4 regions of the Shewanella sp. OMA3-2 genome follow, and region 1 is predicted to be linked to each of the others. Evidence: predicted binding sites of a transcription regulator. Region 1 holds the regulator's gene; each other region holds the start of a gene.
The links. The regulator sigma-54, encoded in region 1, starts transcription at its own class of promoters, with help from an activator protein. The targets are predictions, from matches to a motif close to GTTGGCACGNNNNTNGNNT.
Positions count from the first base shown of each region.

Region 2: the regulator sigma-54 is predicted to act here: its motif matches at 4,761-4,779, upstream of L0B17_RS14460 (flagellar hook-length control protein FliK).
Region 3: the regulator sigma-54 is predicted to act here: its motif matches at 6,528-6,546, upstream of flgA (flagellar basal body P-ring formation chaperone FlgA).
Region 4: the regulator sigma-54 is predicted to act here: its motif matches at 6,522-6,540, upstream of flgF (flagellar basal-body rod protein FlgF).

Region 1 is NZ_CP090974.1:4,037,631-4,045,664, forward strand. It holds gene L0B17_RS17800 (calcium/sodium antiporter) at 1-184, shown strand, start outside; gene L0B17_RS17805 (KpsF/GutQ family sugar-phosphate isomerase) at 219-1,196, shown strand; gene kdsC (3-deoxy-manno-octulosonate-8-phosphatase KdsC) at 1,205-1,765, shown strand; gene lptC (LPS export ABC transporter periplasmic protein LptC) at 1,762-2,322, shown strand; gene lptA (lipopolysaccharide transport periplasmic protein LptA) at 2,309-2,896, shown strand; gene lptB (LPS export ABC transporter ATP-binding protein) at 2,893-3,624, shown strand; gene L0B17_RS17830 (RNA polymerase factor sigma-54) at 3,799-5,292, shown strand; gene hpf (ribosome hibernation-promoting factor, HPF/YfiA family) at 5,319-5,606, shown strand; gene ptsN (PTS IIA-like nitrogen regulatory protein PtsN) at 5,609-6,052, shown strand; partial or broken gene rapZ (RNase adapter RapZ) at 6,049-6,905, shown strand; gene L0B17_RS17850 (HPr family phosphocarrier protein) at 6,939-7,214, shown strand; gene L0B17_RS17855 (hypothetical protein) at 7,275-7,412, opposite strand; gene L0B17_RS17860 (hypothetical protein) at 7,479-7,628, shown strand; gene L0B17_RS17865 (transposase) at 7,659-7,907, shown strand.
Region 2 is NZ_CP090974.1:3,280,903-3,288,936, reverse strand. It holds partial or broken gene fliF (flagellar basal-body MS-ring/collar protein FliF) at 1-505, shown strand, start outside; gene fliG (flagellar motor switch protein FliG) at 498-1,550, shown strand; gene fliH (flagellar assembly protein FliH) at 1,669-2,898, shown strand; gene fliI (flagellar protein export ATPase FliI) at 2,867-4,207, shown strand; gene fliJ (flagellar export protein FliJ) at 4,276-4,722, shown strand; gene L0B17_RS14460 (flagellar hook-length control protein FliK) at 4,925-6,400, shown strand; gene fliL (flagellar basal body-associated protein FliL) at 6,512-7,042, shown strand; gene fliM (flagellar motor switch protein FliM) at 7,071-8,034, shown strand, end outside.
Region 3 is NZ_CP090974.1:3,313,270-3,321,303, reverse strand. It holds gene L0B17_RS14670 (DUF6268 family outer membrane beta-barrel protein) at 1-361, shown strand, start outside; gene L0B17_RS14665 (LPP20 family lipoprotein) at 465-917, opposite strand; gene L0B17_RS14660 (FlgO family outer membrane protein) at 914-1,624, opposite strand; partial or broken gene L0B17_RS18320 (flagellar assembly protein FlgT) at 1,959-3,097, shown strand; tRNA gene L0B17_RS14650 (tRNA-Arg) at 3,283-3,358, shown strand; gene L0B17_RS14645 (DUF2947 domain-containing protein) at 3,482-3,961, shown strand; gene L0B17_RS14640 (chalcone isomerase family protein) at 4,029-4,589, shown strand; gene L0B17_RS14635 (flagella synthesis protein FlgN) at 4,651-5,076, opposite strand; gene flgM (flagellar biosynthesis anti-sigma factor FlgM) at 5,203-5,535, opposite strand; gene flgA (flagellar basal body P-ring formation chaperone FlgA) at 5,607-6,314, opposite strand; gene L0B17_RS14620 (chemotaxis protein CheV) at 6,706-7,626, shown strand; gene L0B17_RS14615 (CheR family methyltransferase) at 7,731-8,034, shown strand, end outside.
Region 4 is NZ_CP090974.1:3,302,542-3,310,575, forward strand. It holds partial or broken gene flgK (flagellar hook-associated protein FlgK) at 1-1,881, opposite strand, end outside; gene flgJ (flagellar assembly peptidoglycan hydrolase FlgJ) at 1,881-3,071, opposite strand; gene L0B17_RS14570 (flagellar basal body P-ring protein FlgI) at 3,134-4,210, opposite strand; gene flgH (flagellar basal body L-ring protein FlgH) at 4,245-4,922, opposite strand; gene flgG (flagellar basal-body rod protein FlgG) at 4,932-5,720, opposite strand; gene flgF (flagellar basal-body rod protein FlgF) at 5,732-6,475, opposite strand; partial or broken gene flgE (flagellar hook protein FlgE) at 7,013-8,034, opposite strand, start outside.

The DNA.
Region 1 (8,034 bases):
CTCACCAGGTGAGCTTGATGCCACTGCTGTGAATAGAGATTTTTACATGGTTCTGGGTACTAGTGCCGCATTAGCAGTATTAGTGTTATCCAGCGGTGCCAAGCGACAACTTATGCGTTGGCATGGCGTTTTATTACTATTAACCTTTGTTGCGTACCAATACGTTGTTTTCAACGCTTCTTAATGGAGCGCAAAGGACTTTACTAAGAGAAACAGATATGGCAAACCAAACTCAATTTCGTCAATGGGGCCGTAAAGTCATTGATATTGAAAAAGCGGCACTAGAGCATCTCTACCAATTTGTAGATTCAGATGCTTTCGGGCAGGCATGTGAATTAATCATGCAATGCACAGGTAAAGTTATCGTAATGGGTATGGGAAAGTCTGGCCATATTGGTAATAAGATTTCAGCGACCTTTGCCAGTACTGGCACACCGGCATTCTTTGTTCATCCTGGAGAAGCTAGCCATGGCGACCTTGGCGCATTAGCTAAAAATGACATTATTTTAGCGATTTCGAACTCAGGCGAGTCTAGTGAAATTTTAACATTAATGCCTGTTATTCAACGTATGGGCGTGCCTGTCATTGCTATTACTGGCAAGCCTGAATCTAATATGGCGAAGCTGGCAAAATTGCATCTGTGTATTGAAGTGCCTGAAGAAGCTTGCCCACTTGGTTTAGCGCCAACATCAAGCACGACAGTAACATTAGTCATGGGTGATGCCTTAGCGGTCGCACTATTACAAGCAAAAGGATTTACCCGTGATGATTTTGCCCTCTCACATCCAGGGGGCTCTTTAGGCCGTAAATTATTACTCAAGGTGAATGAAGTTATGCACCAAGGCAAAGATCTCCCCTTGGTAAAGCAAGATATTTGCATCACTGAAGCCTTATATGAAATATCGAATAAAGGCTTAGGCATGACAGCGGTGGTTGATGATAATAATGTCTTAGTCGGTATTTTTACCGATGGTGATTTACGCCAGGTTATCGATGCAGAAGTCAATCTTCGCACCACACCAATTTCACAGGTTATGACCAAAAATTGTGTCACCAGCCCAGCCAACATCTTGGCAGCTCAAGCATTACAAATAATGGATGAAAAAAACATCAACGGTTTGATTGTGGTAAATAACGCACATCAACCCATAGGCGCATTAAATATGCTCGATATGGTTAAAGCAGGGGTAATATAAGTATGACAATGAATACGCAAACTCATCTAGGTTTTTATGGCCCAATTAGCGATGATACTTGGCAACGCGCCCAAAAAATAAAACTGCTTATTTGCGACGTTGATGGGGTTTTTTCTGACGGCCGTATTTACCTTAATAATAGCGGCGAAGAGTCAAAAGCATTCCACACACGAGACGGGTACGGTGTTCGTTCAATATTAACCAGTGGCATTAATGTTGCCGTTATTACCGGACGAAAATCTAAAATTGTCGAAAATCGCATGACAGCCTTAGGCATCAAAGATATCCATCAAGGGATCGATGATAAATTGACTCCCTACGAGGCATTAATCAAAAAATATAACGTCACCGCAGAACAAGTAGCTTACATTGGCGATGACATGGTAGATTTGCCTGTTATGAAAGTAGTAGGACTGGCTGTCAGCGTTGCCGATGGACATCCATACGTTAAACAACACTGCCATATGATAACCACAATTAAAGGTGGCCATGGTGCGTTAAGAGAGCTAACTGACTTGTTGCTTTTAAGCCAAAATAAATTTGAAAGTGCCCATGGTATGAGTATATGAATCGAACCACACTGGCTATTTGCGCATTTTTTGGCTTAGCCTTGATATTGTATTGGCAAGTACAAGTCAAACGAAATCAAATGGCATTAATCAAAGATCCTAGAGTTGAGCGACCTGATTTTGTGGCCGATGATCTTCGCACTACAGAATTCAACAAATTGGGACTCGTTGACAGCAAAGTCAGCGCCCAACATATGGAACATTTTACCAGCACAAACACCACTTTATTTACCGCGCCAGTACTGCTTCTTTATCCTGAAAATGGTAAGGCGCAATGGCAAATAACGGCTAAAAATGCAACGTTAGATCAGCATTCAAATGAAGTCAGCTTATATAACGATGTAGTAATCGATGCCATTGATATTGAAGAGCCGTTACAATCACTTGAAACTCAGCAAGTCACCTTTAATTTAAACACTATGATAGGGCGTTCTGAAGAGTCAGTTACCATTAAAGGTAATGGTTTTATTATTCAAGGCTTAGGGCTATTTGCCGATCTCAATGCAGAACAAATTACCTTACTCAGTCAAGTAGAAGGGACATATGAACCACATTAAGTTTTTAACCACATTGCTCGGTAGAAGCAGTGTTATTTGCACTTTAGCTATTAGTGTTTTGGCTGGCAACGCCGTGGCCAAAGAAGGCGACTTAAAGCAAGAGCTTAAAATTGCTGCCGTGAGCCAACGAGCTGATGTTAAAAATAACCAAATCATTTTTAACGGACCAGTAAAAATCACCCAAGGCTCGATCAATATCGAAGCCGATGAGCTGCGGGCATTTTCTGCTGAAAACGGCCAAACTAAAACGCTAATTGCCACCGGCAACCCTGCTACGTTCTCACAAGAGCTTGATGATGGCCGCATAGGTACAGCCAGTGCCAATGAAATTCGTTATGACTTAGCAACGACCGGACTCTTGCTAACCGGAAACGCTAAGCTAGATCAAGCAGGCAGTAAAGTGACAGGAAACGTAATCCGTTACAATATCAATGCCCAAGAGCTTATCGCGGAGAGTACCGGTAAAGGTGAAGATCGTGTGATTACCATTATTCAGCCGGAAAACTTCCAAAATGATGCATCACCCGCACAAAAACTACCTGAAATTCCGTTAAAAAAGCAAGGTAACCAATGACCCAAATTACCTTAACAGCTGAGAATTTAGCTAAAAGCTATAAAAATCGTCAAGTGGTTAAAAGTGTCAGTTTAACCGTAAAAACTGGCCAGATTGTTGGGCTACTAGGTCCCAATGGCGCAGGTAAAACCACGACGTTTTATATGGTTGTTGGCTTAGTCAAAAGTGACCATGGCCGCATTTTAATCGATGACGATGACTTAACCGCTGATCCAATGCATTTACGGGCGCGAAAAGGTATTGGCTACTTACCCCAAGAAGCCAGTATTTTTAGAAAACTCACCGTGCACGATAATATTATGGCTGTCTTGCAAACCCGTAAATCGATGACTCCAGACGAGCGGATCCAGGAACTTGAACATCTTTTAGAAGAATTTCATATCACCCATATTCGCGATAGTTTAGGTATGTCACTATCTGGCGGCGAAAGACGACGGGTAGAAATTGCCCGCGCTTTAGCAGCCAACCCTAAATTTATACTATTAGATGAGCCCTTTGCTGGTGTTGACCCTATTTCAGTGATTGATATTAAAAAAATTATTCTGCAACTCAAACACCGTGGTCTAGGGGTATTAATTACCGACCATAACGTCCGTGAAACACTTGATGTGTGCGAGCGTGCATATATCGTTAGTCAGGGTAATTTAATTGCCGAAGGAACTCCTACTGAAGTACTAAACAATCAACAAGTTCGGGCTGTATACTTAGGGGAACAATTCAAGCTATAGTGAATCTAAAGAGGCTCTGAAACACTTGCTTAACATTGTATTCTGGTGGCTGAGCTATCTGATGATAGAGTTAATCGCTCATATGTAACTAAAGTCAGAGCATTTGTTAAAAAATTTGCGACTCTCACTCACTTTAACCAGTGAGACGCCGAATTATTCTAGGGATCAGCAGTAATGAAAGCTTCACTCCAACTTAAAATGGGTCAGCACCTCACTATGACCCCACAACTGCAACAAGCGATTCGTTTGTTGCAGTTATCGTCTTTGGAGTTACAGCAAGAAATTCAACAAGCATTAGATTCCAACCCTTTGCTTGAAATGGAAGATGAATTTTCAGTACTTAGCGATAAAAATGAAAACTCAAAAGACCTGTCAGACACTGACTTCAACGAAGTCAGTGTCCCTGTTGTCGAAAAAGACACTTCAAATATCGATACCGCAGAGTCAATGACTAAAGAGCAAATGTCTGACGATCTGCCAATGGATACCACTTGGGATGAAGTGTACAGCGCCTCCCCAATGGCAAGCCCAGGTTCGGGGTCAGGCAGCATGCCAAATGATGACATGCCTTTCCAGGGTGAAACATCTGAAGGCTTGTATGAACATCTAGAATGGCAAAAAAATCTGACTCCCTTTTCTGAAACAGACTTAGCTATCGCAACTGCGATTATTGATGCTATTGATGACACTGGCTATCTCACCCAAAGTACCGAAGACATTTTAGAGGCCATGGGCGATGACTCTGTCGAACTAGACGAAGTAGAAGCTGTGCTAAAGCGCATACAACATTTTGATCCACTTGGTGTTGCCTCACGCAGCTTAAGTGAATGCTTGTTGATTCAACTTGTTCAGTTTGCACCAAACACACCACATATTGATAATGCCAGAATGTTAATCAAAGATTATTTAGATTTGATTGCTGGGCGTGATTTTCGCACCTTAATGCGTAAAACAAAGCTAAAAGAAGATGAGCTGCGCGAAGCAATTGAATTAATACAATCTTTAAATCCACGTCCTGGCACCATGATCACTCCACCAGATGATGAATATGTTATCCCAGATGTGTCAGTAACCAAAAAGAATGGCCGTTGGGTAGTTGAGTTGAACCCTGACAACATGCCAAAAATAGGCATCAATCAACAATATGCTGCCATGGCAAAAAGCAGCAAAAGCTCAACAGACACTCAATTTATTCGAGGCCACTTACAAGAAGCCAAATGGTTCATCAAAAGCTTAGAAAGCCGTAGCGATACCTTGCTTAAAGTATCAAATTGTATTGTGCAATTTCAGCAAGGTTTTTTTGAATACGGCGCAGAAGCCATGAAACCTATGGTGTTGAATGACATAGCTGAAGCTGTCGAAATGCATGAATCAACTATCTCGCGTGTCACCACACAAAAGTATATGCATACACCACGCGGACTATTCGAACTTAAGTATTTTTTTTCTAGCCATGTAAGCACCGACGATGGCGGAGAGTGCTCATCGACAGCAATTAGAGCCTTTATTAAAAAGCTGGTTGCAGCTGAAAACCAGAAAAAGCCATTAAGTGACAGTAAAATGGCTGATCTTCTGGCTGAACAAGGGATTAATGTTGCACGTCGCACTATCGCAAAATATCGCGAAGCGATGATGATCCCTCCCTCAAACCAACGTAAGAGCTTATAATCTACCTAGGCAATTGGAGGATAAATATGCACATCACCTTAGCGGGTCACCATATTGAAATTACTGAATCACTGAGAGAATATGTTACAAATAAGTTTACAAAACTTGAACGACATTTCGATCAGATCAATAATGTCCAAGTAGTATTGAATGTCGAAAAGCAGTTACAGAAAGCTGAAGCAAAAGTCAGCCTAAATGGCACTGAAGTATTTGCCACTGCTGAACATGCTGACATGTATCACGCCATAGACGCCCTGATTGACAAGCTCGATCGTCAGGTCATTAAACATAAAGAGAAATTAACTAAACATTAATGATGGAACTTAGTACCATCCTGCAGCCGGAATGCACCTCCTGTGCCACACCGGGCAGTAAGAAAAAGGTACTGGAACTTATCAGCGATTTAGTCGCTGCCCAGTACCCATCCCTCTCCTCACAAGAGATTTTTGAAAGCCTAGTGGCTAGAGAAAAAATGGGTAGCACAGGAATCGGCTCTGGCATTGCAATTCCGCATGGACGACTCACGACCATCGAGCGCCCTATCGCCGTTTTTGTAAAGTGCGAAGAGGCTATTTCATTTGATGCTATAGACAAACAACCTGTGGATCTCTTATTTGCACTTTTAGTACCCGCTGATCAATGCCAACAGCATCTGAGTACTTTATCCTTAATGGCAGAAAAATTGTCAGATAAACATATCCTTAAACAGTTACGTAAAGCGAGTAACGCAACCGAACTTTACCAGGTCATCACAACATGAAATTAGTTATTGTATCCGGTCGTTCAGGCTCGGGTAAATCTGTCGCACTAAGAGTACTAGAAGACCTAGGCTACTATTGTGTTGATAACTTACCATTACCTTTGATTGGACGGCTCTTAGAGCAGCTTAGAAACACCAATGAACTGGTGGCGATTAGTGTTGATGTTAGAAATATAGAAGAGCAAGGTAAAGTATTAAAGCAGCAGCTTGCGTGGTTATCTAACGATACTGAAATTATTAGCTTTTTTTACAAGCAAGTGATGAAGCCCTGTTAAAACGATACAGTGAAACCCGAAGACTGCACCCTTTATCGAAAAAGAATATGTCCTTACAGGATGCTATTCAATTTGAAGGTGAATTACTCGCGCCTATTTCTGAATATGTAGATCATTTTATCGACACCTCAAAGTTGAATATTTATCAACTGAGTGATCAAGTACGCGAAATTCTAATGGGCAGTGTTGATAAAGAGCTGGTCATCAACTTTGAATCATTTGGTTTTAAATATGGTATGCCCGCTGAAGCCGACTTTATGTTCGACGTACGTTTTTTACCTAACCCACATTGGGAAATAGAATTACGTCCCTTTACTGGATTAGATAAGCCAGTGCAAGAATTTCTTGGGCAGCAACCTTTGGTAAACAAGTTCATTTGGCAAATAGAAAACCTATTTGAAACATGGATGCCTCACTTAGAGCGCAACAACCGTAGCTACTTAACCATAGCTATTGGCTGCACCGGTGGTCAGCATCGCTCAGTTTATATAGCAGATCAACTTGCTAAACGATTTTCAAATAGTAAAAAGCATGTTGTTCAAGCAAGGCATAGAGAGCTTACAAATAAGCATAAATAATGGCGATTGTGTTACTTGTCGGAGCTTAATTAAATGAGTATTTTACAGCGTCAAGTCATCATATCAAACAAGCTTGGATTACACGCTCGAGCAGCCACCAAACTGGCCATTCTTGCTAATGCATTTAATGCCAATGTTACCTTAATCCAAGGTGAAAAAAGGGCCTGTGCAGCCAGTGTATTAGGCTTATTAATGTTGGAAAGTGGCATAGGTAAAACTATAGATATCACAGCAGAAGGCCCAGATGCACAATCTGCACTTGATGCTATATGCAATTTAATTAATGACAAATTTGAAGAAGGCTGTTGATCCAAATTTCTTTTCTTGTCATTGAGTCCAATTTTCAACATAAATTAATATAAACTTTGTTTAAAACTTGCCTCCCACAATTAGTGCAATTGCACCAATATCTTGCATCCCCCCTACAATCACCATACAAACAAAAAACATAACCGCCTGAAAATAAACAAAAATTAAAATATAAAATAGTTGGTATGTTCTTTTCATATAGAAACCTACACTCATAAAGTGGTATTTAATTTAATGCTAACGAAACTTGTCGGAGAGAAAATTATGCGAAATACACAATTAACCTTAAATACGATTAATATTATTTTTGAACATACTCTTAAATTAGTTAGCGCAATTTTTACTAAGGTTCAGCAGCACTATACATTCTTTACCAATGTTGGTTTTAGTCAGTGGGAAGTGGAACAAAGATAAATATCTAGATTAACCAAGTGGACTTTGACTATGAAAAAATATCTAAGCAACCGTTATCCTGACACACTGATCAGTGAAGTGATAAACCAGATCACTCATCATAATCGCTTGTTATCAGTAGTCGCCAAAGAATATGGCGTGTCATCTCGAGTGGTTTACCAATGGGTAAAACTAACCACTGAACCTGTTGAGATTAAAAAAGATTTACTCACAGAACAAATAGCGTCTTTACAACGGCAAATACAAAACTTGAATAAACAATTGCAAATGATTGCATAAACCAGTTTCGGCAAGGGTGTTTGGATATATTCAATTATTCCCCAGTAATGGGATATATCAATGCAAACAACAACCACACATAATAATATGGCGCTAGAAGCCTAAAAGTGACGCACTTACCCCCTTG
Region 2 (8,034 bases), 760 kb from region 1:
TCGTACTGAACAAGAGTTAACCAACATTCGTCGATTACTAGAAGGTGCGGTAGGTTTTAGCAGTCAACGTGGTGATGCGCTTGAAGTAGTAACCGTGCCGTTTATGGATCAGCTATTAGAAGAACTGCCTGCTCCCGATATGTGGGAAGAGCCCTGGTTTTGGCGTGCTATTAAACTTGTGCTAGGTGCATTAGTGGTTTTAGTGCTTATTCTTACCGTTGTGCGTCCTATGCTTAAGCGCCTTGTAAATCCTGAGGGTGTCAATATGCCAGATGATGTTCGTTTAGGGCATGAACTCGCTGAAATTGAAGATCAATATGCTGCAGATACTTTAGGTATGTTAAATACTAAAGATGCTGAATACAGCTATGCTGATGATGGTTCAATTCTTATTCCGAACTTACATAAAGATGATGATATGATTAAGGCGATTAGAGCACTGGTTGCAAACGAGCCCGAACTCTCCACTCAAGTAATAAAAAATTGGTTACAAGACAATGGCTGATAATAAAACAGATAAAAAAGAAAAAGGCGAGAAAGGCGGTTTTGATTCTGACTCTATAACTGGCATTGAAAAAACGGCAATTTTATTACTGAGTTTAAGTGAAGCCGATGCCGCGTCAATTTTAAAGCACCTTGAGCCAAAACAAGTCCAGAAAGTGGGGATGGCGATGGCGGCAATGGACGATTTTGGTCAAGAAAAAGTCATTGGCGTGCATAAGCTTTTTTTAGAAGAAATTCAGAAGTTCTCTTCAATTGGTTTTAACAGTGCAGAATTCGTACGTAAAGCACTAACGGCCGCTTTAGGTGAAGACAAAGCTGGCAATTTGATTGAACAAATCATCATGGGCAGCGGTGCGAAAGGGTTGGATTCACTTAAATGGATGGATGCACGCCAAGTCGCGACCATTATTCAAAATGAACATCCGCAAATCCAAACGATTGTATTATCCTATCTAGAACCGGATCAAGCTGCTGAAATTTTCAGTCAGTTCCCTGAAAATACTCGCCTTGATTTAATGATGCGCATTGCTAATCTTGAAGAAGTTCAGCCAGCTGCATTACAAGAGTTAAACGATATTATGGAGAAACAGTTTGCTGGACAGGGTGGTGCGCAAGCGGCGAAAATGGGTGGCCTAAAGGCTGCAGCCAATATCATGAACTACTTAGATACGGGTGTCGAAAGTCAAATCATGGAAACCATGCGTGAATCTGACGAAGAAATGGCACAACAAATTCAAGATATGATGTTTGTGTTTGAAAACCTTATTGATGTTGATGATCGCGGTATTCAAGCATTACTACGAGAAATACAACAAGATGTACTAATGAAAGCACTTAAAGGTGCAGATGATGCCTTAAAAGAGAAGATTTTGCGTAACATGTCCAAGCGTGCTGCAGAGCTACTACGTGATGATCTTGAGGCTATGGGGCCAATTCGTATCAGTGAAGTTGAAGTCGCACAAAAAGAAATTTTATCAATAGCCAGACGCTTATCTGATAGTGGTGAAATTATACTGGGCGGCGGCGGTGGCGAAGAGTTCTTATAATAAATACTTCTGATGATGGCGAGGAGGTCATTGAACTTTCTAAGTTGTATTTGTCCCGAAAATCAACATACCAAATCAACACTCATTAGCAGGAATGCTTTATAACATTGGTTAAACTATGACTGACTCAAAAATATCCAAAAAAGTGTTAAATGTTGAGGATGAACATGAGTTCAGCCATTGGCAGTTACCGGATGTCACCGAAGATATTTCAGCTAAACCTTCAAACCTGTACGGTAAGAAAGAAGGGGCTTATCAGTCTTCTGTCGCTGTGGTGGATAACCTTGTGTCTATGCCGACTATGGCTCAAATTGAAGAGATTCGAGCTGATGCTGAAAGCGAAGGATTTGAGCAGGGTAAGCAAGATGGACTTAAACAAGGCCTTGAACAAGGACGGTTAGACGGATTAACCCAAGGTCATGAAGAAGGTTTTATTCAGGGAGAAGAGCAGGGCTATGAAGCTGGGATGGTTAAAGCGACACAACTGATAGAGCAATTATCTTCGTTAATCACTCAGTTCCAACAACCTTTAGCTATTTTGGATGCAGAAGTTGAATCAGAAGTGTTAGCGATGACATTGTCGCTTGCCAAGGCCGTTGTGCAACAAGAACTTAAAATGCACCCAGAACATATTGCCGCCACTATTCGTCAAGGTGTCGATGCTCTGCCAACAAAAGAGCAACGCGTAAAATTAAGATTGCACCCGGATGATGTTGCTTTGGTGATGTCTTTATACGGTGAGTCACAATTAACCAAAAATGATTGGCATCTAGAAAGTGATCCAAGCTTATCTGTAGGTGATGTGTATATTGATAGCACACGTTCAAATGTCGATTTACGTTTATCACAACGGATTCTACAGGTATTTGGCAGTCTTGATGAGCAATCAACGCAGCTAGCACGTCAAGTTGAACTGGCAAAACATAAAGATAGTGTTTATACCACCTCACAAGTAGATTCAGAATTACCACCGACTGCCGATGTTAGTCGTACTCACGATAACCATCAAAGTGATAATTTAAGCGATGAATCGTCGACTTTATCAGAGTCAGATGTCACTGTGTCATCAATTGATGATGTGCCAGAGGTGATACCTGAAATACCAACTAATGCAGCTGATTCAACACAAGCTGTTATAGATGAAAATAAATCTGATCCTAAAATAGCAGCGCCGCAGACCAACACAACTTCAGAGAAAGCATCCTTACAATCACAAACAGCACCGCAATCACATTCAAAGCCACAATCTATCGAAGCCGCTGACATAGCTGCATCTGAACATGCCGGCGCGCAAACCACTGAGCAAGGTGAAGTTGATGAAAGACCGCCAACATCAGTTACTGAATAAACTAAAAACGCACCATCTTAAGGTTGCTCCTATACGTCCTATAGCCAGTGGTCAACTGGTGCGAGTAGTGGGGTTAACTTTAGAAGCTACAGGGTGTCGCGCACCTGTGGGAAGTTTGTGTTCAATAGAAACCATGGCTGGTGAACTGACGGCTGAGGTTGTTGGGTTTGATGATAAATTATTATATTTAATGCCTGTTGAGGAATTACGAGGGGTATTGCCTGGTGCAAGAGTGCAACCTTTAGGTGAGCAAGAAGGCTTAAAGGTGGGCTTAAGTTTGTTGGGGCGCGTGTTAGATGGCAGCGGTCAACCCCTTGATGGACTCGGGCCATTAACCACAAGTGAACAAGCTTCTCGTCATCCTCCTTATATCAACCCTTTATCTCGACGTGCGATAACCGAACCTTTAGATGTTGGCGTACGCGCCATTAATGCCATGTTGACAGTAGGTAAGGGGCAGCGTATGGGCTTATTTGCCGGTTCTGGTGTGGGTAAAAGTGTATTGTTAGGCATGATGACCCGTGGTTCAAATGCCGATGTTATTGTGGTTGGCTTAGTTGGCGAGCGTGGCCGTGAAGTGAAAGAGTTTATAGAAGAGATATTAGGTGATGAAGGTCGTGCTCGCTCAGTTGTTGTAGCAGCACCTGCAGATACCTCTCCCTTAATGCGCTTGAGAGCATGTGAAACATCAACTCGCATAGCAGAATATTTTCGAGATTTAGGCTACAACGTATTGTTATTAATGGACAGTTTAACCCGTTATGCTCAGGCTCAGCGTGAAGTTGCTTTAGCCATTGGTGAGCCACCTGCAACAAAAGGTTATCCACCTTCTGTGTTTGCTAAGTTACCTAGGTTAGTTGAACGTGCGGGTAATGGTGGTCCAGGTCAAGGGTCTATTACAGCCTTTTATACGGTCTTAACCGAGGGCGATGATCTGCAAGACCCTATTGCTGATGCGTCGCGGGCTATTTTAGATGGTCATGTAGTGTTATCGCGACGTCTTGCTGATTCAGGGCATTATCCTGCTATCGATATTGAACAATCTATTAGTCGCGTAGCGCCTATGGTGATAAGTGATGAACACTTAGAAGCAATGCGCCGCGTTAAACAAATGTACTCTCTTTACCAACAGAATCGAGATTTGATTTCTATTGGGGCATATTCACAGGGCAGTGACCCGCGGATTGATAATGCCATTAGATTACAACCGGCAATGAATGCCTTTTTACGTCAAGGTTATAAAGAAGCGATTAGTTTTGACAGTAGTGCAATCATGATGACGCAAATAGCGGCTCAATGTCAGAATTAATTCAATCTAAGATTTATCATACTGTTGGTTTATTCAGTAGGCTTATCAGTAGGCTTAAGAGGTAATCTATGGCAAGTGATCCGTTAATAACAGTACTCAAATTAGCGACCGAAGCAGAAAATCAAGCGGCTATGCAGCTTAAGTCAGCGCAGTTTGAGAAACAGAAACGGCAAGGTCAGTTGGACGCACTAAATAATTACCGTCTCGATTACATGAAGCAAATGAAAAGCCAGCAAGGGCAAAGTATTAGTGCCAATCAATACCATCAATTTCATCAATTTATTAAGCAAGTCGATAGCGCAATCACCCAACAGGTGATTGCGGTTCAAGATGCCGAACTACAAATTGGTTATCGTCAAACCCATTGGCTTGAAAAACAGCAAAAACGTAAAGCGATTGAAATGTTGCTGGCCCAGAAAGCTGAAAAAGCACAAATTTTAGAAACGAAACGCGAACAAAAAATGTCAGATGAATTTGCTATGCAACAGTATATTCGCCAGCGTTTAAATAAATAATTTTCTTTATTAGGCGACAATTTAGTTGTAATTATTATGTTGGCATTTTTATTGCTTAATATCTATTACGTAATAATTAATCGTCATTGAAGTGGCGTAGTGACATTTTGTTTAGCGTGTTATCAAACGGTAGATTAAATGCACAAAAGATGATTAATTACCTTTTTTAGATTGAGTTTGTGGAGCATATATAATGCAACAGATGAGTAATATTCTCTTAACTGGTACGAGTAAGTCTACAGGCCCACAGACTAAAGATGCTATGCAAGTATCTGAAAGTAAATCATTCTTAGAAGAGTTTAACCAAGCAAGCCAAACATCCTCCTTTAAGCCAACTAAACTCGTCAGTGGCAGTCAATCGTCTGGATCTCCTGTAATAACAACTATGGATGTTGACCTATCTGAGCCGTTAGAAAAAACCGACATTGAGCTTATTTTTGCCCAACTAGATATGGCGCATGCATTTGATAAGTCAAAAGGAGACGGAAAGATTTTGCCGATATTTGAGGTTAAAGCAGAAAGTGAAACAGCAGATGACAGTGATCTTGATGCTATAACACAGGTTTTATCTAGTATTGATGACGTTGATAGTGAAATTAGCGATGATATTACGTTATTGGAAAACGGCCTTTTCAGTAATACTATTCCATTGCCTGTTCAAGGTGAGCCTAATGACGTATTTTTGGCGTCATTATCCCATTCTGAAAAAGATTTGTTGAGCAATTTTTCAACTTTATCAACAGAACAGCTCATCGCATTGAGCCATGATGATTTAGTAAACCTGATTGAGGACTATAATTTACAAGCTCCGGTGCTTGATGAATCTATTGTAGACTTAGCTGATAAAAATTTAGATGTTAAATTAGATACTGTAGCAGTCGCGCAAATGGCAACGTTTACTACCGCAGGCTTCAATATGGTAAAAAATGTCACTAAAGACAGTGTCACCAGTCTAAATAACGATAATATTCTAGGCAATAAAACGGCTAGTGCTGATAACGTCCTTGATACAGTGACTATGGCGCAGGCTGACTTGAAAATGCAAGCTTCTGCTGAGTCGCTTAAAACTGCTTCTGTTACAGCATCAATGAATATAGACAGTGAATTAGTTAAGTCAGCACATATTGACGTATTTACTACTTCGGATGAAACGGTTGATATAAAGGCAATTCAGAATCAAAGTAGTTTTACCCCTATTCATAAAAGTGAAGTACCGCAGTTTCAATTATCTTTAAAGCAGCAGGGTGAGCCTCAGGTTCAAATGCAGGAGATGATCCAACGTTTTTCACCTGTAATGAAGCAACAATTGATCACTATGGTCAGTAATGGTATTCAACAAGCGGAAATTCGCCTTGATCCACCTGAGTTAGGTCACTTGACGGTTAAAATTCAGATAAATGGCGACCAAACTCAAGTGCAGTTTCACGTAGCGCAGTCACAAACTCGTGAACTGATTGAACAAGCGATACCAAGACTAAGAGATATGCTGGCACAAGAGGGGTTGCAACTTACTGACAGTCAGGTGTCTCAAGGTGGTGGCGGACGAGATGGACAACCTGAAGATTCATCTAGTCGCTATGCAGAACAGCAAGATGTGGATGAAAATTCGGCAGTAGAGCATTCAATGTTTCAAAATCATCCAGAGAGTTTGCAATCAGGTATAGATTATTACGCTTAAGTCGGTAATCTATAGCATAATTATTATCTTAAGGGGTAATAAGCTAACAAAGCGCTTTAAGTTGCCCTTATTCGATATTCGCAAAAATCGACATGTACAATTTTTTTAGGGATTTCCATGGCTGAAGAATTAGAACTTAATGAAGCAAGTAGTGAACCGGAAAAACCGAAAAAACTAATCCTATTCGGTGTAATAGGGTTAGTAGTTGCATTATTAATTGGGGCTGGGGCATGGTTTTTTCTAGGTTCTGATGAGTCAGCAGCACCAGCGCAAAGTGAGGATGTCAGTTCGGTTGTCGAATCATCTTCCCAAGCGCCAACCCGTCAAGCAAATTATGTCGCTATGCCAAGACCATTTTTGTTTAATCTACCTGGGGTCGACAGAGCTCGTTTAGTGGAAATTAAAGTGCAATTAATGGTGCGTGGATCTGATGATGAAACAGCTGTTAGAAAGCATATTCCATTAATTGAAGATGCTTTACTAACTACATTTAGCGGTGCAGATGTTCAAAAGTTAAGTACACAAGCGGGTAAAGACGAAGTGCGTCAATTGGCGTTATTAAGTGTGCAAAATACCTTGCAACCTGTAACTGGAAAACCTCTTGTTGAGAAAGTGCTATTTACTGGTTTTGTAATGCAATAATCCAGATGGATAGAGTTAAGGTGAACATGTGAGTGATTTATTAAGTCAAGACGAGATTGATGCACTATTACATGGTGTTGATGATGTTGATGATGATGACGATGACATAGGTGGCGAAGATGCGCGGTCCTATGACTTCTCGTCTCAGGACCGTATCGTTCGCGGCCGAATGCCGACACTTGAAATTGTGAATGAACGATTTGCTCGCCATCTGCGGATCAGCATGTTTAACATGATGCGTCGAGCGGCAGAAGTGTCTATTAATGGTGTACAAATGTTAAAGTTTGGCGAGTACGTACATACGTTATTTGTGCCCACTAGCTTAAACATGGTGCGTTTTAGTCCTTTAAAAGGAACCGCACTCATTACCATGGAAGCACGCTTAGTCTTCATCTTAGTGGACAATTTTTTTGGTGGCGATGGTCGATTCCATGCAAAAATTGAAGGTCGTGAATTTACCCCAACAGAGCGAAGAATTGTTCAGTTACTATTGAAAATTATTTTTGAAGATTACAAGGATGCTTGGGCACCCGTTATGGATGTTGAGTTCGAATATTTGGACTCTGAGGTTAACCCCGCGATGGCTAACATTGTTAGTCCGACAGAAGTGGTGGTGATTAACTCTTTCCATATTGAAGTAGACGGCGGTGGTGGAGATTTCCACATCACGTTGCCTTATTCGATGATAGAGCCGATACGTGAATTACTTGACGCGGGCGTACAAAGTGATAAACAAGACACCGATATGCGTTGGTCTCAGGCATTACGTGATGAAATAATGGATGTCAAAGTGGGTTTTGATGCCAATATTATTGAGCACGAAGTGACGCTTCGCGATGTGATGGGATTTAAAGCAGGTGATATTATTCCGATAGAACTACCTGAACATATTATGATGCGTATCGAAGATTTACCCACTTACCGGTGTAAATTGGGGCGTTCACGCGATAATTTAGCGTTAAAAATTAGTGAGAAAATCGCACGACCCGAAA
Region 3 (8,034 bases), 720 kb from region 1:
TCCGTATCTTGCTGTACGTTGGCAGATTAACGATAAGTGGGTACTTTCTAACCCGTTTCAAGCTGGATTCAGTGGTCCAGCGGGTTTAGAGTTAACTTATCAGTTTTCAAAAGATTGGAACTTCGGCGTGGGAAGCTCTCGTCGAACCGAACGTTTTTTAATTGAAAATGATGATACCACCATTGAAATTGAAGAGTGGGTTGGTTTTTTACGCGCAGGATGGAAAATTAGCCAAAGTGTCAGCTTGAATGCGTATACCGGTTACTATTTTGGCGGTGAAATGGAATTAAGTGAGCCAAAAACAACAGAAGATATCAGTAACCAAGTCGCAGCGGGGTTATCGTTTAAAGTCAAATTTTAAACTGTTAGCTAATTATCGAGTCGCCATTATAAATATCGCTGCTCGACACACCAATACGGCGCAATATTTTGCGCCGTATTGGTGATAATTAATGGAACTGGTATTAAAAGTAGGTAACTTCTTTTATACGTTTAGCGCGGTTTTGTTGTTCGTATAAGTGCCACACTTGTTCAAAATCTAATTCAAGCTCAGTGACATAAAAATCGCCAGAAGGGTAGGTTTTAACCACTTTTGCACCACGAATAATGCCACTAACAGATGATTTAACACTATCGTTAGTGAGTAGCCACTCACTAACATTGCTGACAGCGTCAATCTTCTGCCCATATACTTGTTCTGCTAATTCACGATACGCCGCCACTTTTGATGCTTGCATGGCCATCAACACTTTATGCGATTCAACATTACTCGGTTGGGTAGCCAGTGGCGCATAGCCAATAGCAGAAATTTTAGGGAAATGCTTTGGAGCCTCGGTTTCCCATTGCACATATTTATCATTGCTTGTACAACCTAGCATTAAAAAACTTAGCACTGTTACGAGTATTAGATTTCTCATTGCTTGTCTCCTATCACAGTATAACGACTGTCTTTAACATTCTCTGTTCGATAAATTAACCCATCACGAGTTTGCACTTTATTGGCGGGCAAAACATAGCCAGATAAACTTTTGCCAGCTACAAAAGATTGCACCGCAGACACCACACGATTATTGGTTATATCCACCACCCGACCATTAAAATTCACCCCTTCATTAGTGAGATTTAATGTTGACACTAATACATGGGACACAGGCATGTCAGTGGGAAGTTGTTCCCAGTTGCGGCTTAATATCAACTCGCCCTTTTCTGTTGCACGCAGTGAGGTCGACACATTAAGATCAACTAAATTGAATTCATGGGCGTGAAATGCGCTCAGTAAACTCTGCTGTAACTGCAGTGCTAATTCATTAGTTTGATTAAAATCACTGCTCATTACGGGCGTAACAATTAACAAGGGCTGATCAGGGCGCAGGGCATCATTTTGTAATACTAACTCATTGACTAATTTTTCAGCCCAAATATTAATTTGTCCCTTGGGTGCTAAGCCCGAGGCATTAATATCATAAACCAGTTTTTCCTGGTGCACGTCATCCGCGTCTTGATAGCCAACAAGTTGACCATTTTGTGTATAGTCCAAATTTGCTGCAGGGTTTAGAGTATTGCTGCACCCAGCAAGCCCCATAGTAACTAGCATCAGAGCGAGAATAGAAAGCTTGTGCTGCATGATTGTGTCCTTCGCGTCTGTCTAAAAAACAATATTATTCAGTTGATATTGTTATATCGGCATCGCTTAAATATTCTTTACCTTTATAAAGGGCTGTTTGTTTTCCAAAGGAGAATCAATAAATCGTAGACTATTTAAGCTCGCCGTAGTCTAAAAAATATTAGGCACAGTTTTTGCTTATAACTTGTTAGTAACGGATTACAACGCTGTATCCGCGATGTAATCTACTGTTTAGTGGTACAACTGACAGATATCTGACGCAGGGTGAAATATGGTATATGCATTAAATAACAAGTTTACACAATACTCGTGGCCTAAATGGTGTCGGGCGTTGATGCTATTGCCTGTGTTATTAAGTCCTTATTCAATTGCTGAGCAAATTGAAGTCACAGGTACTGCCAAAATTGTCAATGGTAATCTAGATAAAGCGCGCGAAGATGCGATTAACCAAGCACTAAACTACGCCAGCTTAAGGGGCGGTGTTAACTTTTCCAGTCAGCAACAAATTACTCAAGGTGCACTGACACTAGATACTTTTTCAATGCAACGAATGGGCGCAGCCAATAATATTGAATTGCTGAGCGAGCTAGTTAGCAATAATATTATAACGGTTATTTTGTCGCTTAATATTGATGAAGAAAGCGAAACAGAGCAATGCCAGGCCCAGTCATTAAAGGCGGCTATTATGTTACCCCAGGCTGATATAGCGGATAGAACACAGCTAAGCAATGGTCATTTATCAGGGTTTAATAAAGCTTTTACGCTCCAATTTGGTAAGGCTATTAATCAACAATCAAGCGCAAGTTTTGCCAAAGTACATGCAGATGAACGCTTAGATACCGCCAATGAGCTGGTTAATTTTAAAGGTTATAGTATACCCAGTTGGCTTGGTGAAATTACCGATAGCCAATATATATTGAAATCTGACATTATTGATATGTCGACAGAACCCTACACCAGCAGTTTTATGGGCTTTGTTGATGAAATACCCTTACGTCAATTTAGTTATGAACTAACCCTATATCATGGCATCAGTGGTGAAGAGGTGTGGTCACAAACATTTTCCACCACAGCCCCTGGGAGTTTGAACGTCAAGAAACCGTAATGCCAAACAGTCAGCGTTTCTGGTCTTCATCTTATGGGCAAGCAATCAGTAACCAGCTACAATTAAGTGTTATGTCACTTGATAATGCACTCAAGTGTCGTCCGTTATTGGGGCAAATTATTGCTAGGCAAGGGGATAGAGTGATTATCAATTTAGGCCGCAAAAATGGTGTTAAATTGGGTGATAAATTTCAATTGGTGTTACAAAAAAATATCCCCGACCGTCTCAATATCATGCGTGCTGTGGTGACGAACAACCGCACTGAAATTGTCATCGATCAAGTCAGCGAAGGCACAGCTACCGCGATGATTGAAAACATTGATGCCGCCGATAACATTCAGGTTCACGATATAGCCATCAAATTGTAACAGCTTGGGTATTTAGATATTTAGATATTTAGATATTTGAGTGTTTCGGTGTTCAAATCAAACAAAAGGTAAGTAACGGTTTATGCATATGAAATGAGTTTAATTATTAAGCAATTAAATCTAAACGATTTTAATCGCGTTTAAGCTCTTTTCATCACGCTGAAAACCAGTATAATCATTATCGTCTTCCTATAGCTCAACAGGATAGAGCAGCCGCCTCCTAAGCGGTCGATCGGGGTTCGAGTCCCTGTGGGGAGACCATATTTCTATTTTATCTTTAGTTATAAATCCGCTTTTGAAATTTTTTCCTGTAGCGCTCTATCGCAGTTCCTACCATTTTAAAGCTATAATGGCTCTTTATTTTTAATTACTAGGAGTCGTTGTTTGTCGCACTCATATATTCCGTTTGAACTTTATAAACGTAAATGGATTTTTAACCATAAAGATTTGCCTGTGTCAGATGATGATAAAGCGATGATTAAGCCTTTGTCAGATAAAAGTGCAATGGAAGTGTGGAACAAGTGGATAAGCAATAAAAGCAGCCGAACAGAACAATTTACTAAAGGTGATTGGCCGGCAAAACAAGATGCATGGAGCGCGACTGAGCATTGGCAAGCTGCTTGGGATGCGGGTGATAATACCTTACCTGAAGCTATTATTGATCACATTCAATGGAGTGATGATACAACAGTGTATTTTTGTTATGAAAAGTATCAAGTTATCGAAACTCGCTGGGATGTGTTTGTACGTAATTGGAAATGTTTTCTATTTTTTGATGATGGTCCTTTATTAGTTTCTCCTCAACAGAAACAAGCGATTATGTTTGAGCAAAATGGGCAATATAAATTAGGAACTCGCGGCTAATTTTCCGTTATCTTGGCTAACGTGTGTTTAGCCACGTTCAAGTTTTCAGTAGATAAGAATGTTTAATATGAAATTATTACCTTGCTTAGTTCTAATCATTGCTTTGTTCGCTAGTCCAATCCTGCACGCTAAAATGGTATCTGGTATAAACGTGCCTGGTTCCATTGTCGTTAATCAACAATCTCTTGTACTTAATGGTGTAGGGATTCGCAGTAAGTTTTTTATGGATTTGTATATTGGCAGTTTATACCTTGTGTCCATTCAATCTGAGCTGGAAAAGGTGCTTGAACAGCCCGTTGCGGTTATCCGTTTAGATATAACTTCAGGGATGATCACATCAGATAAAATGGCCGATGCCATTAAAGACGGTTTTGATGAGGTTACTGATGGTGATAGTGTGTACTTACAAGCAGAAATAGACCAGTTTATGGCATTATTTAATGATGAAATTATGGATGGTGACCAATTTACTTTTGTATTAACAAGGGGCAAAGGGGTGGCAAGTTTCAAAAATGATCAGCCACAAGGTGAGATACCTGGTGAGTTATTTCGTCAAGCGCTTATTAAAATCTGGTTAGGGGATAAGCCAGCTCAAAAAAGTTTAAAACAAGATATGTTAGGTCAGTGAAAAAAAGCATATTAAGCGGTGCTGCTCAGCACCGTTATGCTCGTCAAACCTACTTTATAATCTATGCTTTAAAATCATTTCCTAAGGTCGAAATAGTCGACGTTTTACCTTTATCATTATAGGTCAAACTGGATGCATTTCGGCTGGCCTGTAATGCCTGTGAAAATCGATTTAAGCTGGCGATATTCAGTTCTATTAAGCTGGAGTTTTGCTGATTAATATCTTTACATTCAGCGAGAAGATTTTTCGATAAGGTGACTTTTTCGGCAAGTTCTGGGTCTGAGGTTAGTCGTGTATGCTCTGGGTGGTTAGCCATTGATTGGTCGTTAGCTTGCAATGCAATTAAACATTGCTGCTTTTCTTGGGCAAGTTTTAATAACTTATCAGCATTTTGCTCTTGCAATGCTTGCTTTTCTGCAGATATAAGTAACTTCAGCGACGTTAAAATTCCGTGCTGGTGGGAAAGCAGTGTAGAAAGTTCTGTCATACTATTACTCGAATTGTTTTGCTTTAAAAATAATTATCTATAGCGCCATTAGGCACCTATATTCTGATTTTTCAGAAGAATAGACTAAAGCAAACATTCCTGCTGACAGCAAGATTTAACGCTTCACTAGTCTTCTTGAAACTTAAGCCCACTTAGTTGTAATTCAAAGCTTGCAATATTTGTTGCAAGTTTTTCAGGGTCTACTTTATATCGACCTTCAGAAATAGCTTGTTTAATATCAGCGACTTTCTTTTGATCAATTTCAGGCAAACTCGCCATTTTTGACTGTACACTTTGTAATACTTGCGCTTGAGGCGTAATGCTAACAGAATCTGTTTTTATTGCCGCAGTGGCTGCTTTAGGCGCCGCTTGAGCTGCATTGCCAGTCGTTTTAGCATCACGTGCCGTTTGCATTGGCGTAGTTGTGGTTGTTTTAAGTTTGTTGATGTCAATTGCCATGTGTGGCTCCAGCGTTAATTTTGGTTTTCCAAATAGGCTATCGACCTAGCGAAAAAAAACTTTAGCTTATTTTACATTCTTACTTCTACTTCACCAACACCAATTACCCGCGCTTCTATTTCTCTGCTTGAATTTGCATTCTTAACTCTAATTGATTCGCCTATACTACCGTCATGCATTGCTTCACCTAATGTTTTAATTTGGATGTTTTCGCTTCTGGCGTATATAGACACAGCATCACCTTTACACACAAAGCATAAGTGGCTATTCAAAATAGGTGCGCTTTTACTTATACGTCTTTTAGTTTTACTGCCTAAAACGGCTTCTATATCAGAATAAAATTGCCCCCTAAGACTGTACTGATCAATATATTCTATGTGTACCTGTTGTGCTGATAATGCGATGCCTGGTGAGATAATTTCGCTGGCAACCACAACGGGATACATTATCTCGACTCTAACGGATAAAAATATTTGCCAAGGATAATCATAATCAGGGCTGTTGCAGCTTATTTTAACCGTATTATTTCTGCCAATATCCCGATCACTTGCGAGCTCGATTGTTAATGGTTTATAGCAGCGAGGAGGCGTTAAGCGACCTTCTAAATTTTGAGGGGTTATAAGTAACTTAGCATCCGGTGTTAATTGAATCTTTTTTCTAACAGCCTCTTCAGCCATTTCACTTATGGTCGATACAGAAGGTATGCTAGCTTCTTCATTCGCAAAAACAGCTAATGAATTGAACAATAAATAAAAAAATAATAAAAAATTTACTTTCATAATGAAGATACTAGCTTGTTTAGCCAGAATGCACCTATACTTAATTCTATAAAAAATACAGAGAATAAATTGATTCAGAGTCGTTAAATACTACAGATAGCGCTTATGTATAAAGGTAGTGGAAATGAAATTACCCATAATAGTCTAAGCTGTAGTGACAATATATTGACTTCTCTAGTTATTTATTCGTCTAATGTGGTTGATATAATATTAAAGCAAGAATCATGCCCATGGTAAAATATGGCATGGCCCAGTGCATAATTGAATAATCAGTAGTTGAGGGGGTAAATTAAATTCCTTTAAAGTATTGCAAATCATTATTCGATTTATGTTTTTAGGTAAAACAAGCTAGTATCTATTAATTCGGATATTTAATAAAAAAGGCAGTGTTATGTCGAGTATCATGGAATCAGTCAACAAACGTACTCAATTAGTTGGCCAAAACCGATTAGAGTTACTGTTGTTTAAACTTAATGGTCGTCAACGTTTTGGTATTAACGTGTTTAAAGTTAAAGAGGTGCTTCAATGCCCTCCTTTAACTAAGTTACCTAAACTGAGCCCGTTTGTTAAAGGAGTTGCACACATTCGTGGCGCGACTATTTCAGTTATTGATTTAAGCGCTGCGACAGGTGGACGTCCGCTGGCTTCAACTGAGAATTGCTTCATTATTATTTCAGAATACAATCGCAGTGTTCAAGGTTTTTTGGTCAGCTCTGTTGAGCGTATTATCAACATGAATTGGGCTGCCATTTTGCCTCCACCTAAAGGCGCTGGACGTTATTCTTATCTGACAGCTGTTACTGAAATTGAAGGTGAATTAGTTGAAATTTTAGACGTAGAAAAAATTCTAGATGAAATTTCACCGGTTAAAACGGCCATTAGCCAAGAAGTTAGTGAACAGTTAACAATTGACCGTGAACAGAATTATCATGTAATGGTGATAGATGATTCTGCTGTTGCCCGTAAGCAAATTATTCGCTCGCTTGAGTCTTTAAATTTGCAAATTGATACCGCTAAAGATGGTCGAGAAGCACTGAATAAACTCAAGGCTATAGCGAAAGAAATGGACGATGTATCGTTGGAAATTCCATTGATTATCTCCGATATTGAAATGCCAGAAATGGACGGATATACCCTTACTGCTGAAATTAGAGATGACCCGAAGTTAAAAAATATTAAGGTTGTGCTACACACCTCTTTAAGCGGGGTATTTAACCAGGCAATGGTACAAAAAGTAGGCGCAAATGACTTTATTGCTAAATTTAATCCAGATGAATTAGCTGCTGCAGTAAATAAACATTTAAGTTTGTAATATTTTGTCTATTGAACGCAGTAGGCTGGCATGGAAAATTCATGAATGTTAATTATGCGTAAAAGCCCTAATGGTAGGGTAAACATCACTCATTATATTAGGATGTGAAAGTGACAGATAAATCACTCGCAGAAGCAGAATATAATCAATTTAGGTTGTTTCTAGAGCAACACAGCGGCATTGTTTTAGGTGAAAACAAGCAATATTTAGTGCGAAGCCGTTTAGCACCATTAATGGGCAAGTACAATCTACCCTCGTTATCAGAGGTGGTTAAGCATTCAATGAAGCCTACTGAGCGTCAGTTGCGTACGGAAGTGATTGATGCGATGACAACTAATGAAACATTGTGGTTTCGAGACCGTTATCCATTTGATTTATTGTATAACACTTTGTTACCTGAATATTCTA
Region 4 (8,034 bases), 740 kb from region 1:
TGTCATTATTCTGGCGGATGCTTGATAAGCTTGCTGAAAACGCATTAAATTAACGGCTTCTTCGTCAAGGTTTACGCCTGATTCACTTTGAACACGGTTATAAGCTTGCTGAAAAATGGCATCAGCTGAACCCGCTCTCACTTCGGCGGCTTTGGTTTTACTGCCAATATCTAACTTGGTGTTTTCAAATACGCCACCTAGCGTGGTTGTTCCACCGTTCATCAGTTTGGCATCGGACATCTCCGCCATTGCAACGGCATTACTGTTATCACCTTCTGCAAAAGATAAGTCGAATGTGAAACTGTCAGTAACACCAGCAGTAGATGTGTCATCTATTTCAATGCTGAAGCCAAAACCGGTATTAATTTGTGGCGGTGTAAAAGCGCTTGGCTTCGGCTAAAGAAGTGCCTGATGAATTAAAAACTTCAAAGGTATTGGCTGCACTATCTACACGAACAGTAAGTTCACTTCCTGTAAGCGGAAAACCTGCTGTAGTGCGAGTAACAGCACTAACCTTTACTTCCATGTCACCTGAATTTATAGCATCTGCTGTAATTTTAGGAGCTGCGGCAGCAATACCTTTAGGGTCAGTCATAATCATGGCTAAGCCTGCTGCTGCGCCTGATGTAGGACGAATTTCAAACTTGTCGCCATCATTCATAGCACCCGTACTGATATTGATGCTAAAACCATCACCACCGACTAATTCTCCGGTGGGTTCAATGTCAACGGGCTCACTTTACCTGTCTGGGTATCTGTTAGTTTATAGGTTGCTGGCGCGATGAAAGATAACTCATACCCACCGCCACTTAACATGCCGACGTCATCAATATTGACGCTCAGTTTTGCATTACCCGTGTTAGTAGAGAATTCACCTACCCGACCAGATGACATTAATGGATCATTAATGTCACGAAATAGGTTTTGGCCAACATTGCCATTTAAGTCGAATCCTTTTGATTGCATTTCATTAAACGCATCTGCAATACCTAGAGCCAATTGACCGAGTTCTTGGCTTGCAGGAATTAAGGTTTCTGAGCGAAAATCAAATAGCGCACCTAATTGACCACCTAGCTTGGATGGATTCATAATCAGTGACTGATTACCTGTGCTTGCGGTGATACGAAGTTCATTTGGATAAGGATCGCCAGTGGTTACGCCTACCGACATAGACACTTCACCCGAAACCAACATAACAGAACCGCCTAACATAATAGACTTAGCCCCAGTGTCTAATGGGATCACATTCACTTGGGCATACTGGCTAAGTTCTTGAATTAGGGCATCTTGCTTATCTAATATTTGGCTATCATTACCACTAGACTTCATTAGTTCTAAGTTGAGATTACCCAGCTCTTTGCTAATTTCATTGATGCGCACAGTCATTGACTCAATTTGGCCATTAGTTTGCTTGGTTTGGTTATCTAAATGTGATTGCATTTGATTCATGGTTTTGGCTAACTGCTCAGCAGAACTTAATGCGCTGCTGCGGATCCCTAGGTCTGTAGGTAAGTCAGCAACACTATTAATACTGGCGAAAAAATTATTCAACCCTGAAGGCACCATTTTGCCGATTTGTGAATACAATTGATCTAATTCACTCATCTTTGAATAGGTCGCCTCTGCACCACTTAAGCTGGTTTGGCCAATACGTAACTCACGGGCGGCAAATTCGTTATACACTCTTTTGACATCAGTAACATAAGTGCCAGTGCCATAAAAACTATTGCCTAGTCGTTGTGACTCATTACTTGCTTGGTTTACCACCTGACGGTGATAGCCTTGGGTATTAGCGTTGGCAATATTATTACTGGTAACTGCCAATTGTGATTGCGATGCCTGTACACCTGTACGAGCAATATTCAGTAGATCGATAGCCATTACTTAGTCTCCCCAGGTATTACGGACTTAAGTCCTTCAGTTACAGACTGCATCACACTGATCACTTTTTTGGCATACTGCGGATCGGTGGCGTAACCGGCTTTTTGCAAAGCGTGAATAAATTGACGCGGCTCACTGGCGACTTTACGTGCATCTTGATAGCGATCGTTTTGAGAAATAAACGACACAAAGTCATTAAAACTTTGTTCTAAGTTTTCATACATTCGAAAGTCTGCACGTTGCTGAACAGGAATACCTTTTTCAAATTCAAGCGTATTCACTGTGGTTTTATCACCTTGCCAACGCTTATCTGCTTTAATGTTAAATAGGTTGTTACTCATGCTGCCATCTTGTTTTCGAATAACTTTTTGACCCCAACCCGTTTCAAGTGCCGATTGAGCGATTAACACTTCTGGTGTGGTACCTAATTGTTTAGCCGCTTTTTCAGCATGGGGATACAACACTGATATAAAGTGTTGTGGATCATTAAATCGATTCACCACCTCACTCATTGAAGGTGCTGATGCACTATTCAATAACGGTTTGCTGGCTTGCTTTGAGCTTATTGCAGGCTTATCTTCCACTGTAGAAGCAACCATAGTAGGCAATACTTTGCCGTTATGATGGTTAGTACCGCTTGGCGATACCTTGCCGGCTAAAATTGAATCCATGGTTTGTTTAGCTGTAATAGACGACACAGGAGTAGCCATTAGAATGTCGCTTTCACCTGCTAAAGTCTGCGAACTACCCACATTACTGTTTGCAGTCCAAGATGGTGATAAAGAAGAGGTATTGAGCTCGCTTGCGTCATTCACAACCATGGCAGGAATAACTCGACCGTCAATATTGCCACGCAATACTGATGCTGGTGTCATCGGGCTATCGTCAGGAGAAAGCTGCTGAACCATTAACTCTGCAAGGCCCAGCATGCCTTTATTTGATAAGTCCATCGACATTTGTTGATCACGCATTTGCTCATAAAAAGCTGTGGCATCACTATTAAAAGGGCTGTCTGACTTAAACGCCTCGTTGGCATCTCGCATGCTTTTCATCAGCATTTGAATAAAAATACCCTCGAACTGTTTGGCCACTTCTTTAAGCGCGCCTTTCTCGTCTTTCTGGGCTTGAACACGAAGTGAATCTAGTCCTCCTAGATCCAGAAAGTGCGAAGAATTTGACAGCTTTTCCATAGTAGTCCCGTAACAGAGGTCGGTCTTATTTAAACAGCCACTTTAATAATAAGTGCCAATATTTAAATGATGATAAGTTCACCATGCAAAGCGCCTGCCATCTTTAATGCTTCTAAAATTGCTAATACATCTGAAGGAGCTGCACCGACTAAATTAACCGCACGGACTAATTCATCTAAGGTCGTTCCAGGGTTAAACATAAACATACGTCTATCATCTTGATTTACATCAATAGTACTATTGGTTGTCACCACCGTTTGGCCGCCCGCCAACGCATTAGGTTGAGATACCTGTGTTGCTTCAGCAATAGTCACTGTCAGCCCCCCGTGCGTAACTGCAGCTGGTAGTAATTGCACATTTTTACCTACGACTATGGTGCCAGTTCTAGAGTTCACTATCACTTTGGCTGATTCATCAGCTGGCTCAACTTGTACATTCTCTAAGGTTGCTAGAAATGATACTCGTTGTGAGGCATCTCTTGGAGCGCTGACTTGAATCGAGCTAGCATCTAACGCGCGTGCCATGCCAGGACCTAATAAATCATTGATGGCATCTGCGGTTCTTTTGGCGGTAGAGAAATCGGCTCGGCGTAAATTAAAAGTTAAGTGATCACCACTTGCAAAGGGGGATAACACACTTCGTTCTACAATTGCACCACCTGGTATACGTCCAACAGTTGGCGTATTTTGGATGACTTGCGAACCATCTAAACCTTCAGCACTAAAGCCGCTTACCACTAAACTGCCCTGGGCAATAGCGTACACATTACCGTCCACTCCTTTCATAAAGGTTTGCACCAAGGTTCCACCACGTAAACTTTTAGCTTCACCAATACTTGATACGGTGACATCCAATGTTTGACCCGGTTTAATAAAAGCTGGCATGTCAGCGTGAACCGCGACCACTGCAACGTTTTTCACTTTAGGTCTAACTGAATCAGGTAAATTTATACCAAAGTTTTTTAACATGGTTTTAAAAGTTTGTTCGGTATAACGGGTTTTCTCGCCTGTACCTGGTAACCCTACAACAAGTCCGTATCCAATCAATTGGTTACTACGAACACCTTGCACATTAGCAATATCTTTAAGACGTTGTGCTTCTGTGGGTGTGGTGATAACCATACATGCTGTGAAAAGCATGACTAAAATAGGTTTAATATTCATGTTCTACCCCTTAAAAAGGCCACCACTCACCCATAAAGAATGAGCTTAACCAGCCCACTTTTTGGGTGTCGGCAAACGTGCCGGTTCCGCTATATTGAATACGAGCATTGGCAACTCGCGTTGATTCTATGGTGTTATCTGGTGTGATATCTTGGCTACGCACAATACCCGTCACTCGAATAAATTCATCGCCATTATTAATGGAAATCCATTTTTCGCCTCGAATAACCAAGTTTCCATTACTTAACACTTGCATTACGTTGGCAGAAATACTGCCATCTAAACTATTCGATTGATCGGCATCAGCTTCACGTTTGGTATTCATACTGTCGGAATAACGCAAATCTAACGGCACTCCTTTAATAGAGACATTACCGCCGCCTGCATAGATGGGTTCAACACTTAGGCCGGTATTTTTCTTCATTTCATTGTTAGCACTTTTGGTTGCCTGAGTAGACTCTTTCAACACAACAGTAATGATGTCACCCACTTTGTGGGCACGAAGGTCAGAATACAAACTTGAAGCTTGTGAATCTAAATATATAGAGCCAGTGGCCATCACTTGAGTCGAAGGCTCTTCTGGATAAACAGGTGCATAGAATGGATCATCAGGGATCGGCTTTTTCTGAGTAGAACTGCAACCGACTAACAGCATAGCTGTTGTAGCTATAACAAGAAGTTTACTCATCACTGCCCCCTAAAGGTTTTGATTAACATAAGACAGCATCTGATCTACCGCTGAAATAACTTTCGAGTTCATTTCATAGATCCGCTGGCTTTGAATTAAATTAACCAACTCTTCTGTCACATTAACATTCGATGTTTCTAATGCACCTTGGCGAATTGCACCTAAACCATCTTGTGAAGCCGTCCCTTGAATAGGTGTACCACTGGCGCCGGTTTCGGTATAAAGGTTCTGTCCAAGTGGATCGAGTCCTGACGGATTAATAAAATCTGTCATGGTAAGTTGACCGATTGTCTGACTTTCTGTTCCACCAGCTAATTTAACTGACACTTCTCCCTCTGCTGACACTGTGATACTCATGGCATCTTCTGGAATAGTAATCGGCGGTTGCAATACATAGCCTGAACCAGGAGTAACGATTTGCCCCGTATCATCTAAGCTAAATTGACCATTACGGGTATAAGCAGCTGTACCATCAGGCATTTGCACTTCAAAAAAACCAGGACCTTCAATCATTAAATCTAATGAATTGTCGGTTGTGAGCATATTGCCCTGAGTAAACATTTTTTGGGTGGCAACCACTTTGGTACCCGCACCTAAATTTAAACCATTAGGTAACTTGGTATTGTCGGCACTGATCCCACCGGCTTGATTAATGGTTTGATAGAGTAAATCTTCAAATACCGCACGGCTTTTCTTGTAGCCTATGGTGCTAGCATTGGCGACGTTATTTGAAATAACCGCAATATCTGTTTGTTGGGCGTCTAAACCCGTTTTACTAATCCACAGAGCTGGATGCATAATAAATACTCCTAACCAATTCTTAGTAACGATGCAGATGAACGATCTGCTTCTTCTGCATTTTTCATCATTTTGACTTGCATTTCGTACTGACGCTGAATGTCTATCATCGCCACCATTTCGTGTACGGGATTAACATTACTGCCCTCAATTGCACCACTTTCAACTTGTACCATCGGGTCTTTAGGGGCGGGTAACCCAGACATTAGGCGAAATAAACCATCTTCACCGCGCATCATTTGATCGTTACCTGGATTAACAAATTTAATTCTGGCAACTTCTTCAATCACTTCAGCGGTAGCCCCCTGAGGACGAATTGAAATGATACCTTCAGGTGAAATTTGGACTTTATCGATTGGCAGTGGCAAAACGATTGGGCCTGCATCGCCCATAATGGGGGTATTACGGCTATTCACCAGTAGACCTGTGTTATCGAATTTCAAATGCCCTGCGCGGGTATACGCCTCTGAGCCGTCTGCCGCTTGCACTGCAATCCAGCCATCACCTTTAATGGCAATATCTAAATCACGGCCAGTGGTTTTTAATGGGCCAGATGAAAAGTTAGAACCAGGGCTTTCAATCATTGAAAACACTCTTGTGGGCAAACCTTCACCAAACGCCTGCATTGATCTCGCTTGGGTCATATCGGATTTAAAGCCATCGGTATTGGCATTGGCTAAGTTGTTCGCACGCACGGCCAAGGCATTCATTCCTTGCTTTGCACCGCTCATTGCAACATACAAAAATTTGTCCATTTGCCGCTCCGTCAATAATTCTTTAAATAAAGATACTAATTAGACAAAGCAAAGGACATGCCAACAATTGAAACAAACATAAGCTAATGATTTTACTAAGAGGTTATAAGGTTAGAAGCTGGTATTGACGTAATAAAGTGTCAAAAAAACACCGATAACAGGGCATGAAATTAAATAGAAGGGATAAATGGCAAGGTGTTGCCGCTATGGACAACACCTTATTAGGGGTTTGTTGAGTTTTGTTCGAGTTACAAACGTTTTAATTGAGGCGAATGGATTGATGTCTAGTCATCTAAGCAACTCTTTATTCACAAAGATGCATTCAACAAAGAGTAAAACATTTTTAGTCGACCCCTTCGGGCAGCGTTTGTCGGCTATTTTTACAGCGTTATCGACTTTTTATGTAGAATAACGACACCACAAAGTCTCTGCTTTGTACAAGTGGCCAACAATTCGCTGCAAAAACAACCTTTAAAGATCAACAGATCTTATATCAACACAATTCGCACTAACATAATTAGTGCAGTAAAAAAGTTATTATCTGATCTGTAATATCGTCTGATTCAAAGTATTATTCACTTCGAGCGTACGAGAGTTGGCTTGGAAGTTACGTTGCGCGGAAATCAAATCGACTAATTCAGTGGTTAAATCGACATTTGATTGCTCAAGCGATGAAGATCGAATACTGCCAAAGGTGCCACTATTCGCTTCACCAGCTAACGCGGGGCCTGACTCTAAGCTCGCCTTCCAAGCGGTATTCCCTACCTGAGTTAATCCTTGCTCATTTGCAAAACGAACTAAAGCAACTCTAGATAAGGGTACGGTTGAACCATTACTATAGCTAGCTGAAACCATACCATCGGCACCAATACCTACGTTAGTTAATCTACCCACAGTGGTACCATCTTGAGTTAACTCAGTCACTTCAAATGGTGAAGCATATTGAGTTGGTTTGTTAAAGTTAACCGCCACTGCTTGAGTACCGTCGGCACCAGGACCTAATACATTTGCACCGCTGACACCCAGAGTTTGAGTTTTAATTATCGCAGGATCTGTCCCAGTATAAGCACCTGCATCATTAAACCTCATCACAGACCCAGTCCAGCCACCTGCAGTTTGAGCATTTCTTATCCCATCAGGAATTCCGTCACCAGTAGTATCAACACTATACTGTCCAGCTGGGCCCTCTAAATTAACAGGTTTACCGTCAACAGCGTAATAAGCCACCCAGTTACTTTCACCAGTATAGGCACCATTTTCTGGCTTAATAAAATAGGTCGTCATAATATGTGACTCACCCAATGAGTCATAAATAGTCACTGAAGTAGAATTATTAAAGGTATCAGGATCGTTAGGGTCAAATGCTGCAGGGTCAACTGCTGCTTCGCCAACGTTAAGGTTCATCTGTAACCCTACACTTCCTGACATAACTGGACGACCTGCGGTATCAGGAATTTTAATTGCCTGAGTCGTGGTTAAACTCACTGATGTAGAGTTACCATTTTTATCTACTGGAAAGCCCTGCAAGAAGTTACCTGCTGAGTCAACCATATAGTTAT